4 regions of the Gordonia sp. ALPHA1B1 genome follow, and region 1 is predicted to be linked to each of the others. Evidence: predicted binding sites of a transcription regulator. Region 1 holds the regulator's gene; each other region holds the start of a gene.
What was found. The regulator LexA, encoded in region 1, represses DNA repair genes until DNA is damaged. The targets are predictions, from matches to a motif close to CGAACANNTGTTCG.
Positions count from the first base shown of each region.

Region 2: the regulator LexA is predicted to act here: its motif matches at 2,711-2,724, upstream of FFS52_RS11580 (HNH endonuclease signature motif containing protein).
Region 3: the regulator LexA is predicted to act here: its motif matches at 2,530-2,543, upstream of FFS52_RS12930 (DUF222 domain-containing protein).
Region 4: the regulator LexA is predicted to act here: its motif matches at 2,100-2,113, upstream of FFS52_RS00415 (SAV_6107 family HEPN domain-containing protein).

Region 1 covers NZ_SCOC01000003.1:41,174-45,843, reverse strand. Annotated here, with positions in the region: gene hrpA (ATP-dependent RNA helicase HrpA) at 1-1,353, shown strand, start outside; gene nrdR (transcriptional regulator NrdR) at 1,327-1,827, opposite strand; gene FFS52_RS02565 (LysM peptidoglycan-binding domain-containing protein) at 1,927-2,466, opposite strand; gene lexA (transcriptional repressor LexA) at 2,691-3,395, shown strand; gene FFS52_RS02555 (putative PEP-binding protein) at 3,373-4,670, opposite strand, start outside.
Region 2 covers NZ_SCOC01000014.1:22,495-27,164, reverse strand. Annotated here, with positions in the region: gene FFS52_RS11595 (iron ABC transporter permease) at 1-622, shown strand, start outside; gene FFS52_RS11590 (ABC transporter ATP-binding protein) at 646-1,452, shown strand; gene FFS52_RS11585 (ABC transporter substrate-binding protein) at 1,464-2,543, shown strand; gene FFS52_RS11580 (HNH endonuclease signature motif containing protein) at 2,749-4,278, shown strand; gene rplA (50S ribosomal protein L1) at 4,450-4,670, opposite strand, start outside.
Region 3 covers NZ_SCOC01000016.1:78,602-83,271, forward strand. Annotated here, with positions in the region: gene FFS52_RS12920 (aldehyde dehydrogenase) at 1-456, shown strand, start outside; gene FFS52_RS12925 (hypothetical protein) at 734-979, shown strand; gene FFS52_RS12930 (DUF222 domain-containing protein) at 1,055-2,479, opposite strand; gene FFS52_RS12935 (hypothetical protein) at 2,624-3,541, opposite strand; gene FFS52_RS12940 (hypothetical protein) at 3,735-3,929, shown strand; gene FFS52_RS12945 (hypothetical protein) at 3,929-4,264, shown strand; gene FFS52_RS12950 (hypothetical protein) at 4,377-4,670, opposite strand, start outside.
Region 4 covers NZ_SCOC01000001.1:87,545-92,214, forward strand. Annotated here, with positions in the region: gene FFS52_RS00405 (NAD(P)/FAD-dependent oxidoreductase) at 1-1,179, opposite strand, end outside; gene FFS52_RS00410 (GNAT family N-acetyltransferase) at 1,182-1,856, opposite strand; gene FFS52_RS00415 (SAV_6107 family HEPN domain-containing protein) at 2,222-2,695, shown strand; gene FFS52_RS00420 (DUF3040 domain-containing protein) at 2,862-3,263, shown strand; gene mraZ (division/cell wall cluster transcriptional repressor MraZ) at 3,784-4,224, shown strand; gene rsmH (16S rRNA (cytosine(1402)-N(4))-methyltransferase RsmH) at 4,499-4,670, shown strand, end outside.

The sequences.
Region 1 (4,670 bases):
GCCTGGCAGCAGGGCGACACCCGACTCGAACTGCGCTACCGGTTCGAACCGGGCGCACCCGACGACGGCGTCACCGTCGTGATCCCGCAGGCACTGCTCCCCCACGTCCGACCGGCCGGCTTCGACTGGTCGGTCCCGGGCATGCGCGCCGAACTGGCCACCGCACTGGTCAAGTCGCTACCGAAACAGTTGCGCAAGAGCATGTCACCCGCGCAGCGGTTCGCCGAACTCGCGCTCGGCCGGCTCACCCCGCGCAAAGAGCCGCTGGCCACCGGGCTGGCGCGCGAGCTCTCGGCGATCACCGGGATGCGGGTCACCGCAGCCGATTTCGACACCGACCGGGTACCGCCGCACCTGCGCATGCATTTCGCGGTGGCCGACGACTCCGGACGGATCGTCTCCCGCGCCGACTCGTTGCCCGAACTCCAGCAGACCGGAACGCCCGCGGCGCCGAAGACGGTGTCGCGCACCCTGTATCGGACCTGGACCGCCGACGGGATCGGTTCGCTCGCCGAGCAGACCACGGTCGATGTCGCGGGGCAGCGGCTGACCCGGTACCCGACGATCGACGTGGTCTCCGATGCGAAGGGCCACGCGCGGGGCGTCGTCGTCGTCGATGCGGCGAGCCCCGAGACACGAGACCGCCTCCTGCGACGAGGGATCGTCGCCCTCCTCGACCTCGCGATACCTCCGCTGCACAAGCGGATCGCCGGCTCGCTGAGTCCGGTCGACCGACTCGCCCTGAGCCAGAGCCCGTACTCGACCACCGAGGCACTGCTCGCCGACTGCACCCGACGGGCCATTCGGGACACCGTCGCCGACATCGACGACGCAGAGCTCGCCGCGGTTCGCTCACCACAGTCCTTCTCGGCGCTGCTCGAACGGATCCGGCCACGGGTCGCCGCGGCCGCACCGGACTATTTCTCGCTGGCCGTCGCGGCCCTCGAACGGATGGCCCCGCTGCGGGCGGCGATCGACCGGCACGCCGGTTCGCTGGCTGCCGACGACGTCGCCGAACAGGTCACCCACCTCGTGTTCGATGGATTCGTGGCGGCCACCGCGCGACGCCACCTGGAGAATCTGCCGCGCTATCTCGACGGCGCGCAAGCACGTCTGGAGGCACTACCCGCGTCCGCAGCACGCGACCAGGCCGGGGTGGCCGCCGTCGATCGCGTCGTCGAACGGTGGGCCCAGCGTCTCGAACAGGTACCCGAGCACCGGCGGGCGGTGGTCGACGACGAAGCGCAGTGGCTCGTCGAGGAGTTGCGCGTGGGGCTGTTCGCCCAGCGTCTCGGTACCGCGTTCCCGGTGTCGGAGAAACGGGTCCTACGAGCTCTGGACCGACTCGGCTGACACGGGTTCGGCGAGCGCGCTCCCGGAGCCCGATGCCGCCTTCAGGTCGTCGATCTCGCGCTGGAAGTCCTCCACCGAGTCGAACGACCGGTACACCGAGGCGAAGCGCAGATACGCCACCTCGTCGAGATCGCGGAGCGGACCCAGGATGGCGAGTCCGACCTCGTTGCTGGGGATCTCGGCCGATCCACTGGCGCGCACCGTGTCCTCGACCTGCTGGGCGAGTTGCGCGAGCGCGTCCTCGGCGACGTGGCGGCCCTGACAGGCTCGCCGCACGCCGCGCATGACCTTCTCCCGGCTGAATGGTTCGGTCACGCCGTTGCGTTTGACCACCGCGAGCACGGCGCTCTCCACGGTCGAGAACCGGCGACCGCACTCCACACAGGAGCGACGGCGGCGGATGGCCTGCCCTTCATCTGCGACACGCGAGTCGATGACCTTGGTGTCGTCGTTCTTGCAGAAGGGGCAGCGCATCGTGTCCTCACGCAGGTCGCGGGACGCTGGAACGCACCCGAAGCGTGCGCCCCGCCGCTTGTCGGCCGGCCCCTGTGACATCGAGGATACCGCCCGGCCTCAGCGGTACCGGGGGGTGAGCAGGGGCTGGCCCACCTGCAGCGCGCTCGACCCCAGATCGTTCATCGCGACGATCTCGTCGATCACGACCTCGCGCGGCATCTCGGGTGCCACCCGGCCGGCGATCGAGCTGAGCGAGTCCCCCGAGCGCACGTGGACGACCTCGGCACTCACGGCGGACGGGGTCAGCGAGTCCGAGTAGTTCTGGCCCACGACACCGAACACCCACACGACGAACGCCAGCCCGACGCCGGCGAGGAGCGCGACCGCGGTGCGGCGGCGGCGACGGAACACCGCCGCGTCGGGTCCGACCGGGCCACGCCCGCGCACCCCGACCGGAGAGCCACAGTGGGTGCCGCCCACCCGTGGGGTCACCGGCGACGCACCCCGCGGTCGGGTGCCGGCCGGCCGGTTGTCTACCGGGCGGCCGCCGTCGGACAGCGGGGCGCGCGTCCGGACCCGATCGGCGCGGTCGGTGGGGGGCCGGACAGCGTCGGGACGGTCGGTGCGGACGGGAGCGACGAGAGTGGCGGTGCGCATGGTGCCCTCCGGTGTTCTGGTGTCTGGATCGTGCGGGGTGTGGCGGTCGGTGTTCGAACATCGATCAGATGTTCGATGCACTGATGTTCGAATTTGTAGCACGACGTCCCGACAAAGTCTCGCGACACATCGAACAAATGTTTGAGGTGCCGGTCGCACTCCGCTAGGCTCGGACCCGGCGCAAGCCATCTACCAGCACGTTCCGAAGACGAGAGGAACCGAACATGAGTGACACCGGCGATAGGCGCGGCCGAGCGCGGGGCGCCGACGACGAGGCCCCGTTCGACGCCGCCGCCGCCGAGGCCTCACTCACCCCGCGACAGGCCGGGGTCCTGGAGGTGATCCGCCGCTCGGTGCGCGAGCGCGGTTATCCGCCGAGCATCCGGGAGATCGGCGACGAGGTCGGCCTGGCCTCGACGTCGTCGGTGGCCCATCAGTTGCGGACGCTGGAACGCAAGGGGCTGCTCAAGCGCGACGCGAACCGTCCCCGTGCGGTCAACATCGCCCCGAGTGACACCCCGTCGCCGGACACCCCGTCGGCCGGTCAGCTGCCCGAGCCGACCTTCGTGCCGGTTCTCGGCCGAATCGCGGCCGGCGGTCCGATCCTGGCCGAGGAGGCCGTCGAGGACGTCTTCCCGCTGCCCCGTGAGCTGGTCGGCGAGGGATCTCTCTTCCTGTTGCGCGTCGTCGGCGAGTCGATGATCGACGCCGCGATCTGCGACGGCGACTGGGTCGTGGTCCGGCAGCAGAACGTCGCCGACAACGGCGACATCGTCGCGGCCATGATCGACGGCGAGGCCACCGTGAAGACCTTCAAGCGTCAGGGCCCCAACGTCTGGCTCATGCCGCACAACGAACTGTTCGATCCGATCCCGGGCAACGATGCCGTCATCCTCGGCAAGGTCGTCACCGTGATGCGGCGAGTCTGACCTCTCCACCGACCGAACCGTCGAGCACCGCCGCGGCAGCCTCGCGCGCCGCGGCGGGATCCGAGGTGGCCAGGGCAGCCTCGGCGGCGGCCCGGCAGTCCGGTGCGGACACCTCGCCGAGCCGGGCCCCCACGGCCGCGGCAGCAGCCGGCGCGCTGGACAGCGAGGTGACCCCGAGACCGACGAGCACGCAGGCGAGGTTCGGATCGGCGGCGGCCTCGCCGCACACCCCGACCGGCTTTCCCTGACGTGCACCCGCTGCCGCGACACCCGCGATGAGGCTCAACACGGCCGGTTGCCACGGGTCGGTCAGTCCGGCGAGATCGGCCGACATCCGGTCGGCCGCCATCGTGTACTGGGTCAGATCGTTGGTGCCGATGGATACGAAGTCCACCTCGGCGAGGACGGCTTCGGCCAGGATCGCCGCCGCGGGCACCTCGATCATCACCCCGGCGACCAGACCACGGCCGCGGACCTCGGCGGCGAAGGTGCGCGCCTCCGCCGGCGAGGCGATCATCGGCGCCATGACCCACGGCGCGACGGCCGACCCCGACGCGGCCTGCGCGATCGCGTCGAGCTGATGCGCGCGGATCTCGGGGTGCGCCAGCGCGATCCGATCGCCCCGCACGCCGAGCGCTGGGTTCGATTCGTCGGGATGGGTCACGAACCGGAGCGGTTTGTCGGACCCGGCGTCGAGGGTGCGGATGACCACCTTCTGCCCGTCGAACGCATCGAGCACCTCCCGGTAGATCGCGGCCTGCTCGTCCACCGACGGTTCGTCGGCACGCTCGAGGAACGCGAGTTCGGTGCGGAAGAGCCCGACGCCCTCGACGGGGTACCCGGCCGCGGCGCGTGCCGACGATCCGTCGGCGACGTTGGCGAGCACCGCCACGGCCACCCCGTCGGCGGTCTGCCCCGGACCGGTCCAGCCGGCGACGAGTGCGGCATGCCGCCGATCCTCGTCGACGCGAGCCCGGGCCGCCTCCGCATCGGGCTCCACCTCGATTCGCCCGGTGCTGCCGTCGACGAGAACGGTTGTGCCGGGCTCGATCTCGTCCAGGTCGGCCACCGCCACCACGCACGGGATCCCCAGCTGGCGCGCGATGATCGCGGTGTGGCTGGTCGGTCCGCCGAGGCGGGTGACGAGGGCGATGGTGCTCGTGGGGTCGAGGCCCGCGGTGTCGGCGGGCGCGAGGTCGTCGGCGAGCAGGACCGACGGCACCTCCGGGGTGGGCACACCGGGTTCGGGTAGGCCGAGCAGTTCGGCGAGGACCC
Region 2 (4,670 bases), on a different contig from region 1:
CACGGTGTACCTGGTGGCCCGCGCCCAGGGCGGGCTGACCGCGCTGCGACTCATCCTGTCCGGGGTGGTGTTGTCCTCGGCGTTCATGGCGTTGTCGTCGCTGCTGGTGTTCACCGCCGCCGACCCGCACGCCGCCGACAACGTGATGTTCTGGATGCTCGGCAGCGTCGCGGGCGCCACCTGGGCGAAAGTGCAGATCGCCGGGGCGGTCGTGCTGGTCACCGTCGTGGCCATGCTCGCCATCCACTCCTGGCTCGATGCCTACGCGGCCGGCACCGACACCGCGACGTCGCTGGGCGTGCCGGTACGCGCGATGCGCAACGCGCTGTTCGGTGTCCAGGGTCTCCTGGTCGGCGTGCTCGTCGCGGTGGCGGGCGGCATCGGCTTCGTCGGTCTCATCGTCCCGCACGCGGCGCGACTCCTGGTCGGCGCCACCCACCGCGCGATGTTGCCGGTGGCGGTCTGCGGCGGTGCGCTCTTCCTGGTGTGGGTCGACGTCATCTCGCGGGTGGCGGCCGCACCGCGCGAGATGCCGCTGGGCATCGTGACCGGACTGATCGGGGCGCCGATCTTCCTGTTCCTCATGGGACGACGCCAATACGTGTTCGGGGGTGGCTCGTGACCGACCCCGCCCGCGCATCGTCGATGTCGTTGCGCGCGAACGCGCTTGCGTGCCGTCGCGGTGGCCGCGTCGTACTGCGGGATGTCGATCTCGCGGTCCCCGCCGGCACCCGACTGGCCATCGTCGGGCCCAACGGTTCCGGCAAGACCACCCTGCTGCGCACGCTGTGCGGTCTCGAACGACCAGTCGCCGGCACCGTCGAGGTGAACGGAGACGACCTCCACCACATCCCCTCCCGACGCCGCGCCATGTCGATGGCGGTGGTCGGCCAGGAGGAACAGCCCTCCGCGGAGCTGACGGTCGCCGAGGCGGTCGGCCTCGGCCGGACCCCGTACCGGTCGGCCTGGTCCACCGGGAGTTCCGACGACAAGACGGTGGTCGATCGCGCGTTGATCCAGGTCGGGCTCGACGGCTGGGGCACCCGCTCGTGCACCCAGCTGTCCGGCGGCGAACGGCACCGCGTCGTCCTCGCCCGCGCGCTCGCTCAGCAGACCCCGATCCTGGTGCTCGACGAACCCACCAATCACCTGGACGCCGCCTGGCGACTACGACTGATGGAGGTTCTCGACGAGCTCGACGCCACCGTGGTCGCGGCGATGCACGACCTCGACCTCGTGTTGCGTCACTTCGACTCCGTCGCAGTGGTTTCCGACGGCGGTGTCATCGTGCACGGGCCACCGGTCGAGGTGCTGACGCCGGCTCTGCTGGCCGACGTCTTCGAGGTGTCCGGCACCGTCGTCGACCATCCATCGACGGGCCTGCCCCATCTGCTCCTGAACACTCCCACCACCACACCCGCCCCCAGCACTCTGACGAAAGACATCCCGTGAGAGGACATCCTTTGACCATACGTACGTCCCGAGTCCACCCGACCGTCGCCATCGTGGCGGCGGCTCTGACGCTGGGAACTGCCACCGCCTGCGGTGCCGACAGCACTGTGGCGTCGGAAAGCACTGTCGCCATATCGAATTGCGGAGCCGACGTCGCTTACCCGCAACCCCTCGACCGGTTGTTCGTCAACGACGGCGGCATGATCGCGATCGCACTCGCCGCGGGTGCCCGTGACAACATGGTGGCGGTCAGCGCGCTCGCCCGGGGCAAGGACGTCCTGCGGCTGGAGTACGGACCCCAGGTCGACACGCTGAACGAGGTCGCGACCGAACGTCCCACCCTCGAGAACATCGTCGCGGCGAAACCCCAAGTGCTGTATGCCGGATACAACTACGGCATGAGCGAGTCGCGCGGGATCACACCCGAGATCCTCGCCGGACACGGCATCGACGTGTACCAGTTGTCCGAGGCGTGCCGGCAGACCGAGGGCGAGGCGCAGCGCGGCACCATGGACCCGTGGGTCGCGCTCGACACCGATCTGCGCAACATCGGCACCCTCACCGGCAATCCCGAGCAGGGCGCCGCCGCGGCCGACGAGGTGGCCGACCGCCTCGAGAAGCTGCGCGCCGCACCACAACCCGCCGCGAAACCGACGGTCTTCGTCTTCGACAGCGTCTCGGACACCATCTTCTCCTCCGGATCCTTCGGCGGCCCGCAGGGCATCATCGACGCCGCGGGCGCGCGCAACGCGACCGAGGACATCGAGGACACCTGGACCGCCGTGAGCTGGGAACGCCTCACCACCGCGGACCCCGACGTCATCGTGTTCGTCGACTATCCCGGCCAGTCGGTCGAGGAGAAGATCGCCGCCTTGCGCTCGAATCCGGCGAGCCGGAACCTGAAGGCGGTGCGCGAGAACCGCTTCGTGAACCTGCCGTACGCGATGTGGGTGTCGAGCCCACTCAACATCGACGCCGCCGAGATCATGCGCGGCGTTCTCGAGAACCACGGCCTCGCACCGGAATCCGGTATCACCCCGTCCCTGGATGTCGCGCAATTGGACCTCGGGGGCAACAACTGGCTGGAGTGAGTCGCGGGACGCCCCGTTGAACACGTGGGGCCGCGGCGATCGTCATGCCGCCGCCCCACGGAGTAGTCGGTGGACCCCCTACCACGAGGCACCGACAAGTTACCGGCTCCGAATAGCGTTGCACAACATCAGTTTTGGCTTGCAACGCGCTCGCAACGGTGTACACTCGAACGTACATTCGCGGCAACGGTTCTCGGGGGTGACCATGTCTGACGAACAAGCGGCGCGGCGACCGCGCGCCCTCGAGTTGGTGGCCGACCTGCACCGCATCCTCGGTGAGTTGCAGACCGTGGACCTGTCGCCGTGTACCGATGCCGAACTCGCCGACGTGGCCGCGGAGACCGAGCGCGCGATCGCGCGTCTGACCGTCGCCGGAGACCGGCAGATCGATCAGGTCGAGGCCCGCGACCTACCCCGCAAGGCCGGCTGCCGCACCCTCATGCAGTACATGACCCACCGGCTACGAGTCTCGAACCCGATGCGCCGCCGTAAGCAGATGGACGCCACCGCCCACCGGACCAGCCTCGGCGGCGAGGTCCTCCCACCCGAATACCCCTGCCTCGCCGAAGCTTTCGCACAAGGCACAGTCGGCACCGCCCACGTACAAGCCACCCTCGACGTCCTCGACCGCATCCCCGGCACCATCGACCACGATGTACAGGTCGCCGCTGAGCGGCAGATGGCCGAGATCGCCGAAGCCCACACGCCTGCCGAGATCACCCAGCTCGGCTCGCGGCTGCTCGCCCACCTCGATCCCGACGGCACACTGGCCGACGACACCGACCAGAAACGACGCCGCGGCCTGTGGATCGGTCGGCAACGCGCCGATGGCACCGCCAAGATCTCCGGCACCCTGACCCCCGCACTCGCCGCCCGACTGACCATGATGTTCGCCGTGTGGGGCAAACCCGGACTCAACAACCCCGACGACCCCGCCTCGCCCCAAGGCCCGGCCGGTGCCGCCGACCCCGACGCCCTGACCGCCGCAGCCGACCGCGACCAACGCACCCTCGCCCAGACCAATCACGACGCCCTCGATGCCGCACTCGCCGCAGGCTTCGCCGACGGAACACTCGGCACCTCGCACCGAGGGCTACCCGTGCAACTGATCATCAAAGCCGACCTCAACGACCTCATCCGCGAAGCCGGACTCGCCACCACCGCCACCGGCACCCTGCTGCCCATCCGGGACTTGATCACGATGGCCGCCGACATGCAACCCTGGCTCGCGATCTTCAAAGACGCCACCACCGTCCCCCTGCACTTCGGACGGGGCAAACGCCTGGCCACCCGCGAACAACGCCTCGTCTCCTTCGCCCGTCCCGACGGGGAAGTGTGTTCGGCACCCGGGTGCGATCAACCCGCCACCCACGTCGAGCTTCATCACGCCGAACGAGACTGGGCCAAGGGCGGTCTCACCGACATCGACGACCTCGCCCCGGCCTGTCCCCGTCACAACCGCATGGTCGGCGACCAACCCGGCCAATACACCACCCGCATCGCCCGATCCGGCCCCGACGAAGGCCGCTGCCTGTGGCGGTTGAACGCCGAACCCGGCGCACCGCCCAACCCCGAACACATCAACCGCCGACCCGACATACCCCGGCGGTTCGCACAACACCTGAACACCGTGCGCAACGAGATCCACGGACCTGCCACCCGGTCCGGCGACCAGTCGCGCCCCGACGCCGTCGGCTACGGCGACCGCGGCCTCCGTCTCGAACTCGCCTACTGAGAACTCGTCCATCCGCGAACACCGCCGGAGCACCTCACCACCCAACGACTGACCCCGGTCGAAGAAGCACTCGCACGCATACTCACCGACCACGCGTGATTGCACACAACACGAGGGGCCCGGCATCGGAATGCCGGGCCCCTCGTGGGTGTCAGTGCGCCTGATGCGGGATCAGGCCTGCGGTGCCTCCGCGAAGTTGCGGGTGACCGCCGGGTCGACCGGGATGCCCGGGCCCGTCGTCGTGGAGACGGTGACCTTCTTGATGTAGCGGCCCTTGGCGGCCGACGGCTTGGCGCGCATGATCTCGTCGTAGGCAGCGCCGTAGTTCTCGGCCAGCTTGGCCGGGTCGAACGAGGCCTTGCCGATGACGAAGTGCAGGTTCGCAGCCTTGT
Region 3 (4,670 bases), on a different contig from region 1:
GCGCACCGCAACCGGGTGGAGGCACACATCGCAAGAGCCAAGGACGACGGCGCTCGCGTTGTTGCCGGCGGCGGTCGGCCGGCCCACCTCGATCGTGGTTGGTATGTACAACCCACCCTCTTCTCGGATGTTGATCCGTCGAGTCCCCTTGCGCAAGAAGAAGTGTTCGGACCGGTACTCGCTCTGATGCCATACGACGACGTCGGTCAGGCGGTTCAGATCGCTAACGATTCGGCATACGGGTTGGCCGGCACCGTGTGGACCGCAGATGAGGCTCACGGTATCCAGATCGCCGAGCAGATCGAATCTGGCACGGTAGGTGTCAACTACTACATGCTCGACCCGGTTGCGCCATTCGGCGGTATCAAAGCGAGCGGTTTGGGGCGCGAACTCGGCCCCGAAGGCCTCGCGGCATGCATGCGAACCCACACGACATATCTGTCGACCAGCGCGTAGCCACCCCGTGTGTCGTTCCTGCCGCAGTGCCCACCGGGCAGGAACGACACACGGACTGAGGGGAGGTTCCTGACATCACGGAGAGACATGACGGCTGGCGCTACGGGGACAAAGTCATCGTGCGCGCACGGCACGCAGCGGCGGTGCCAGCGTTTGGCTATGTGATCGGCAAACCCGACCGTTTGGGATCTATCCCTGTTCGCCTGGATGACGGATCCGCATGCTGGTATCACGCGGATGCACTCGTCCGGCTAGCAAGATGGTGAACCGTATTAGGATGCCTGACGATATTTTTGAGGACATTCTCTACTTTATTTTCAAGGCGCACTCGCGCGCGGTGCCGGCGCCGGGCTCCGACTTCGTCTCGCCCCGGACCTACACCAGCCATATAGGTGCGCCCGGAACCATCGGCGTCGAAATAGGTTGCCCTGCCCTGACCAAACGATCCGTCATTCACGGCGGAGACAGACCCGTTTCGATACGCCCATGGCCGGTGGCCGTTTCTCCGGCGCAGTTCCAGTGAAGCCCGTCGATGACGACGAAGACACTGCGAGCAGAGGCACGAAGCAGCCTGATCCGGCCACCGGAAGGGGTGTTGTTAGCGACTAGCGAGGTTGCGTGCATCGGTCGGGCCGCCGCGCCGCGGGTCGGTGTGGTCGAACGGTTCGGTGTGGTCGAGGTCGATCTGCCAGACCGGGGCGTTGCAGCCGGGGAAGGTGCAGCACAGTTCGCCGGCACGCACCAGGGCCTGGAGCTTCTTCGACGGGGTGTACCGCGTTGTCGAACTGTCCGCCTCGGGAGGCGATACCGGTGGCGCGTCGGGCGCGGCGGGGTTCGGTGCGGGATGGATGTAGGTGCGTCGGGCTTCGGCGAGCAGCTGCCGGGCGGTGTCGGCGTCGAGGATGCCGTGGCGGTCGAGGAATGCGGGGTCGTTGTCTAGACCGATCAGGGTCGACAGGTTGACCACGATGTGAAAGGTCGCGCGCGGCGCCGGCGATGACGACGGCGACGCGTCCGGACCCGGAGGGTCGGCGACAACCGTGTCGCTGTCCGGGGTGTCGGTGTCATCGTTCCCGGAGTGGCGCGCGGGTGCCTCAGTCGTGTGGTCGGCGGTGTCCACTGTCGCTGCGTCGACGTCGCCGGTGGTGTTGGCTTCAATGTCCATTGCGGCAGGTCGGCAGTCGTCGCATTCGCACGCGATAGAAGCTTCGCCCCGCGCGAGCGCTTTCAGAGCATCGACTCGGCGGTTGGCCAACTTTCGAGGGTCACCGGCGTGGACCGCGGTGGCCATCGCCGTCAGGCGGGCGTCGAACTCGGCGGAATCAGCAGTGGGCAGCGTGCCGGAGATCCGGGACTGCCCGGGTGTGAACCGGTCGGGGGTGACGGTCACCTTGCGGTCGGATTTCACTCGCTCCTTGCGTCGGCGGATCGCGTCGGGTGCCCACTTGGCGACGATGGAATCGACCATGGCGGTGAACCGGGCCGTGGACATCGGTGCGCGGGCGAAGATCGCCTCGGCGAGATGGGCGTCGACGGTCTGCATCTCTTCGTCGTCGGTGATGAGGTCGGTGCGTTTGAGGGCGATGAGGAAGCGGCGCTTGTCGATTCGACCGCACGCGAGTGCGTGTCCGGTGAAGGAGAGTCGGTAGCGCAGTGCGTCGCCGGCTTCGATGAGATCTTTCGCCTCGGCCGGCGTCACGGTGAGGGTGGCACCGACTTCGGCGATGGCCTGTTCGAGACCGTTGGGCCCGAACTGCTCGTAGGGATTCTCACCAGCGGCCACCCGCGCGGACAGGTGCTCGAAGGCTTCGATGGAGTCGAGTTCGCCGCTGTGCGTCTCGGCGCGCCGCTGCGCGTAGTCCATCTCGCGTTCGTCGTGAATGAGGCTGGCAACGACCATCATTCGATGCGCCGACGCTGCCGCCAAACCCGCGCAGTGGTTGAGGACCTCGACGAGTTCGGCAGCGGAGAGTTCATGGTCGGGACGAAAGCGCGGCTCGACCGACTCCTGTGATGGGTCCACAGATGTAGTGGACCCGGCCCCCGCCCCCGATGACATACCTCCACGATACTCGAATATATGTTCGAGTCAAGGGTGTATTTGTTTCTCCTTCGAATATCCGATGATGCAACCACGACGCACCGACAGGTCATCCTCAGATCGAGGTCAGCGATGTCCGCGTGGCAGGCCGATGCGGATCAGGCGTGGGTCCTGCGTGATCTCGCGTACCTCGAATGTCGGGTCGATCTCCTCCGCCACCCGATCGACGATCAGAGAACCGTTGCTGTCGAACCCGATTCGGTGGTGAGTCAACCTGGTCGTGAACTTCCAGACGGCCATCGCTTCGACCTCAGTGGTGACCGAGTCTTCGCATCGGACACAGTCGAGTGCTGCGTCACTGTCCGGATCGTCGGCGTGTTCGTCGCATGGCTCCCAGTCCGAGGTGACGAGGTATCCGGGGTCCCACAGGGAGCCCTCCGTCGGCGGCCATTCCACCGAGTACCACTCGCCGGCAGCGATTCCGTACGTTCCGATGGCCTCGTCGAGCACGGCCTTGCGGTCGGCTTCGGTCCATTCGATCCGGGGTGGAATCGCCACGTCCTCGATGGGGTCGATTCCGGCGTAGTCGGCGGGATCGCCGAGCAGTTCGGTATCGGTGGCCTCGTGCTGCGTTGCCCGACCGACGGATTCATGTGTGTCGAGCACTGCGGCCTCGGCTGTCGCAGCGTCGATATCCGCTGCCAGGTAGGCGGCGGAGTTCATCCGCTCATGAACCGCTCTCGCCGGGATCCGCGAGACGAGTTCGTCGACCACCGCTTGCTCGGCGTCGTAGAGCGCTCCGGATGCCAAGCGGAGTGCCGTCTTCCCAACCGGCACAGAGATTCCCGATGTCCGGCAGTCCCACAACTCGGCGGCGATCCGATCGCGCCGGTCGACCAACTCCCACGCGAGAGCTCTGGCTGATTCGCCGGATGTCGAGTGTGGGATCAGCGACTGCTCCTGCAACTCGGCGATGATCCGAGTGAACCGATCGGAGCCTTCGCCGGACGAGTCGATCCAGTGATCGTTCGTGAACGTGCCCAACGCGGCACCTCCTCCCTGACGTTCTGTCTCGGTCGTCCATTCCTACGCCGAGAACCTACTCGGGGCCAGTGACATCAATCGTGGGGTGACTCGTCGCAATCGGACGGCGATCGTTGTGGTGGATGTCGGTGCCGCGTCGCATTCTGGTGACGGAAGCCGACAGGTCAACTCGGCCGAACCGAGAGGAGGCGACATGGTGAACTCGAAAGCCCTCGCAGAATTCATTGATTCGGCCGAGGCCGGCGCTCGCGCGGGCATCGTGCGCGAGACCGGAGAGATGTGCCGTTCCCATCGACACCGCCATTCATCGTCTGCGATCGACTCGATGAGCCCACTGACGGGCGTGGATTTCGAGGGGCCCGCGGAGGCCGAGCGAGGCGTCGCCTGATGGCGCCCGAACCCGTCCGACTCCCCGCCGCGATGGCGTCCCCGGCAGTCGGCTGCACTGTGAACGCCGGCTGGTATCCGCTCTTGGTTCGCCTCCATCGCCGGCTCTCAGCCGTCACCGACGACTTCACCTACGCGCAGATCAAAGAGAAGTTCGGGGTTTTGCGCTGCTACCTCAATTACGGAAACTCGGTCGACGATTTCACGTGGAGCCTTTGCGAGCTCCTGGTCGACGCGACAACCGACGAGTCGAGCACCGTATGCGAATTCTGCGGCGACCGAGGAGAAACCCGGTACGACCTTTCCTGGATCAAGACGACCTGCGGAGATTGCTGACCGTAACGTTCGGCGGTGAGCAAGACCTGGGTCATCTGAAGCGGCGCGCAGATCGCCGAATGGACGAAGATCGCCCCGGGTACGACGAATGGTCGTGTGCTGACTCCGCGTCTCAGCCGATCCCGCGCGACAGCATTTGCCCGACAACCAGACCGAGTGCACCCTCGGCAAACCTCGAGACCGGCCCGACGGCGGTGTCCAGCGCCTCGTCGTAGCCGTCGCGTGCCTCGCCCCACAGGCGGCCCGACGAGCCGTTCGGCGTGACCCCGATCAGGGCGATGAGCTCACCGGTGGTGGGGATGCAGATCGCCCAGACGAATCGTGTCTCCGACTCCCAGTCACGCTGCGCCGCAGCGACGTACGCGGCGGGGTCGTCGACCTCGAGATGAGACAACGCCGGGACGTC
Region 4 (4,670 bases), on a different contig from region 1:
ATAGCTCATCGCGACCACGGCCGGGCGCGGCGGGAGCTCGCCCACCGACGCCGCGGCATGGGCTCGGGTGAGGTGGGCGCGGTCGGTGACCAGCAGTCCGAGAGCCGAATGGACGCCGTGCTCGGGCAGGTCGCCGGGCAGCCCCTGGTAGTCGGGCAGGCCGGTCGTCCCCAGGCGAACCGCCATCCCGATCCCGCTGCCCACGACGATGGTGCGTCGCCACCGGTCGATGACGCCCGCGTCGAAACCGCCGGCGGCGAGGAGGTCGAGCGTGGTGAGCACGTGGCAGGCGTGGATGACTGTTGCGGCACAACGGGATTGACCCGTGCTGGTGAGCACCCGCCAGTGGTCGCCGCAGCGGGCGACGGAGACCGCGGGGTCGCCGCAGGAGACACGGCCGCCGTCCTGGTGGATTCGGTGCACGAGGGCCTCGGTGAGTGCGCCGCTGCCCCCGATCGCGCGTCCGGGCGGGATTCGGTGCATGAGTGCGGCGAATCCGATCATCGGCGCCGTGCCCGGTGCGCTCATGGGCGGTCCGGACTGGGCGCCGAACCACGCGAGTCCCGCCTTGAGCTGTTCGGACTCGAAATACTCGTCGAGGAGGGAATCGCCGGAGGCCATCAATTCGGCGGTCAGGTTCAGCACCCGGCCGCCGCGCCGGCCGAACAACCCCGTGCGTGCCGTGGTGGCGGTGCCGCCGAGCCCGCCGAAGGCCCGGCCGAACTTCCCCATCGTCGCGGGTTGGTAGAACGCATCCATGACCGCCCGCGCCCGCGGCGTCCACGTCTCCACGAAGCGTCGATATGCGGCGGCATCGGCTGCACCACAGGCGTTCTCGATGGAAGCGCACGTCGCGTCGAGGTCGGTGCGGAAGACGATCGGCGGGGCGGTCGCGGTGGCCGGGACGAACGCCCACGGATCGCAGTCGATGTAGCGCAGGCCGTGCGCGGCGAGGTCGAGGTCGTCGAGAACGGGGGAGTGACGGATCATCAGATGCGACGACGACCCCCGGTCGACCCGATGTCCGGGGAACCGTTCGACGGTGGAGACCGCGCCGCCTGGGATGTCGTCCCGCTCGAGTGCCTCCACATCCCGTCCGGCCTGTGCCAGGTAGGCCGCGGCGATCAGGCCGTTGTGGCCCGCGCCGATGACGACGGCGTCACGCCGTGTGCCGTGCATCGTCAGCTCCCGGTACCGGCGCGGCGGGCGGCGGCCGGGGGTTGCAGTTCCAGGGGGAGCGGACGGCCGAGGAACGCGAACGGACGCGGATCGCCGGTGAAGGTGAAGTGGCGCAGGACGTCGGTGAAACCCATCCGCCGGTACAACGACCACGCGCGGTTGTCCTCGGCGGGGATCTCCGGGGTCGACAGCAGCACATGGCGTTCGGGCCGGTCGGCCAGCAGCCGGGCGAGGAGCCCCTGGCCGATACCTCGGCCCTGAGCGGTCGGGTGGACGTGCAGCTCGGTGAGCTCGAAGTAGTCGCGCGCGATCGCCTCGACCGTCTCGGGCGGTCGGCCCGTCTGGCGGAGTCCGAGCCGCAGCTGCTGGTTCCACCATTGACCGGTCGCGCCGGTGTAGCCGTAGGCGATGCCGACGAGCAGGTCGTCGGGTCCGAAGCCGACCGGCGGACCGACCCGGCGCCGCGCGGCCGGCATGGTCCGCGCCTCGTGTGGGGTCACCGTCTCGACCGCGCCCATCGCACGCCATCCGGGCCGCGCGATGTGTTCGCGCCAGAGCCCGGCCCGATGGATCTCCGTACCGCGCGGATAATTCATCGCGGTCACGTAGATCTCCAGGGCCGGCTCGAGCCAGGCCCGGGCGTCCTGGCCACTCAGGCTCACCAGGCGGATGGTCAACGGATTTCCGTTCTCTGCATCGTTCGTCCTGCGTCGTCGACCTGTAGACGAGGTCGGCTGCCGCTGGGGCGGGCCGCCCTCTGCCGGGGGCATCGCGTCGCAGGCCACTTCCGGGAATTGTCCTATCGATGATGCACACTCGGCAGGAATCGGCCCGCAGGTGGTGGCGTTGTACTCCCCGGCGGGGGTTTCGGGTCACAGATGTCTTGAACGCCGACGCCGGGATAGCTATATTGAACGTGTCGAACGGATGTTCGATGAATGTGCCTCCGCAAGCTGTTCGCGTTCATCCGACGACACGGTCCGGCGGCGGACGAGGGAAGCGTCTGCCGCCGGACACAGCCCATACGCACGAGGAGGACGACATGGCCAGACACCGCAGCGCCACGGCTCTCACCCACGCGGCGCCCGTCGACCCGGTGATGGTCGGTCGAGCGCGCGATCTCCTCGAGCGTGCACACGTGCTCTTCGACAATGCCGACGGCGTCGACGACGACGTCGAGCGGTTCCGTCAGCTGTACCTCGTTGCCCTCCGCGCCTCGGGCGCGGCCCTCGCCGTGCACGAACCGGTCGGGACCGTGCGGCGCAGGACGTCGAACGCCTGGACCCGCATCGGTGTGGTCGCCCCAGAGCTGGCGCCGATCGCCGCCCGGTTCGCCGCGCTGTCGCCGGTTCGGATGAAGATCGAGTCCGGGATCATCCGCACGATCGACCCCGACAGCGTCGCCGGCATGCGGCTGCTCGTCCTCGACTTCCTGCGTCGGGTCGAGACGATGGTCATCGCCTACGAGCAAGGAAAACTCGGTGCCGAAGCGCCGCAGATCGGCGCGACGGCGTGAATCCGGCCACACTTTGCGGTTTCTGGCACCGCCCGGTCGTCGGCAACAGCGAGTAATGGTGGTCGCGGTCGATTTCACCTCGTATCATGGGACGATATAGGCGCAGACGCCTTTCCGGTCGCGGGTGACCTTCGTCGGCGTCACGGATCAGTGAGAAGGAGGGTCGGTGCCACTTTCGGAGCACGAGCAACGCATGCTCGAACAGATCGAGAGCGCGCTGTACGCGGAAGACCCCAAGTTTGCGTCCAGTGTCAAGCGTCGGCGCCTTGGGAAGTCGAGCGGTCGTCGTCGCCTGCAGGCGGCAGCGGTCTTCGTCGTCGGCCTGGTGATGCTGGTCGGCGGACTCATCGTCAACATCAACATCGGCGGATTCCCGATCGTGAGCCTCCTGGGCTTCCTGGTGATGTTCGGGGCCGGCCTCTTCGCTCTCTGGGGAGACAACAACACCGCCGAGGCGGGCTCGTCGTCGACCAGGTCCGGCAAGAAGCAATCGGGGTCGTCCGGCGCCAAGCGCAAGCTGTCAGAACGCATGGAGGAGCGATTCAATCGCCGGTTCGAGCAGGAGTGATCCGCTGATCCCGACTCCGCGTTCGTCGATCGGCTGACCGACTCCCGCAACTTCGCATATTCGACTGAGCCGCGTGCCTTCGGGCACGCGGCTCTTTCATGTCCTCGATTGCTCTCCAGAGCACGCTGAACGGATCCGGGCGCACGGTCGACGGGATCGAACGCCCGGTCAACGGTCCTCGCGCTTCCATACTGGCGATCCCCACTTCTCGCCACCGGCGATCCCCACTTCTCCCCACCGGGTCGCCCCACTTTGCCCCACTAGAGGATTTACGCCTGGAATTCCCGCCTCTCGGACCTCATCGGTATCTCTGGTCACACGCTGGTTGCCCTTCTTTCCGCCCATGACGCGCCGGCGACACGCGCGTTCATCGTCATCTTGAGCTCTCTGAACTGGGAATTTGCTGTCGGTGGGTGAATGCGGGGGCGGTGGGGGTGGAAAGTGGTGGAAAGTGGGGTACTGTGGCATCACTGGGTGAGGCGAGATACGACGCGGAACCCGGTGGGCAGGAGGTGTCGACGTGTCCGTGCGATTCGTCGGTACCTACACGCCCAAATTGGACGACAAAGGGCGGCTCACGTTGCCCGCCAAGTTCCGCGATGCACTGGCAGGAGGGGTAGTGGTCACCAAAGGCCAAGATCACAGCTTGTCGGTGTACCGGACCGAAGAGTTCGACGCGATAGCCGCTCGGATCGTCGAGGCGTCTCGGAACGACCCTGATCTGCGCGCGTTCCAGCGAACGTTCTTCGCCGGTTCGGAAGAGCAGCGACCGGACGGTCAGGGCAGGATCAGCCTGTCCGGCGACCATCGCGTGTACGCGGGGTTGTCCAAGGAGTGCGTGGTGTTCGGCAGCTTCGATCACCTCGAGATCTGGGACTCGGCCGCATGGAACGAGTACCAGACGCGGCACGAGGAGAACTTCTCGGCCGCCAACTCCGCCGCGCTGAACGCGGTGCTGTAGCCGGAGGACCGGCCCGCCACACCGCCGAGACAGCAACACCAACGACAGCAACCGACCAGAAACCGACCGAAGAGACAGCAACCGATGGGCGAGTTCGGTGCCCAGCGGCTTCGGGTGGCACGAGGCCCCGGCCCGGTGGCGACCCTGGCGTACTTCCCCAACGCCAGGTGCGTGATCGGGTCGGGACCCCGCTCCATCCGACCGCCTGCTCTCGCCGACCCGAGGCATCCGCCCACCGCCGATACCGCATACATGCCGATGGGGGGTCTTCATCATGGTCGATGCCGAGGACGAACCGCGTCGGTCCGGCGAGTTCGGCCACATCCCCGTCATGGGTGCGCGCATCGTCGAACTGCTGGCCCCCGCGCTGGATTCCGACGATCCGCGCGTCTTCCTCGACGCCACGCTCGGCGCGGGCGGGCACAGTCAACTGGTTCTCGAGTCGT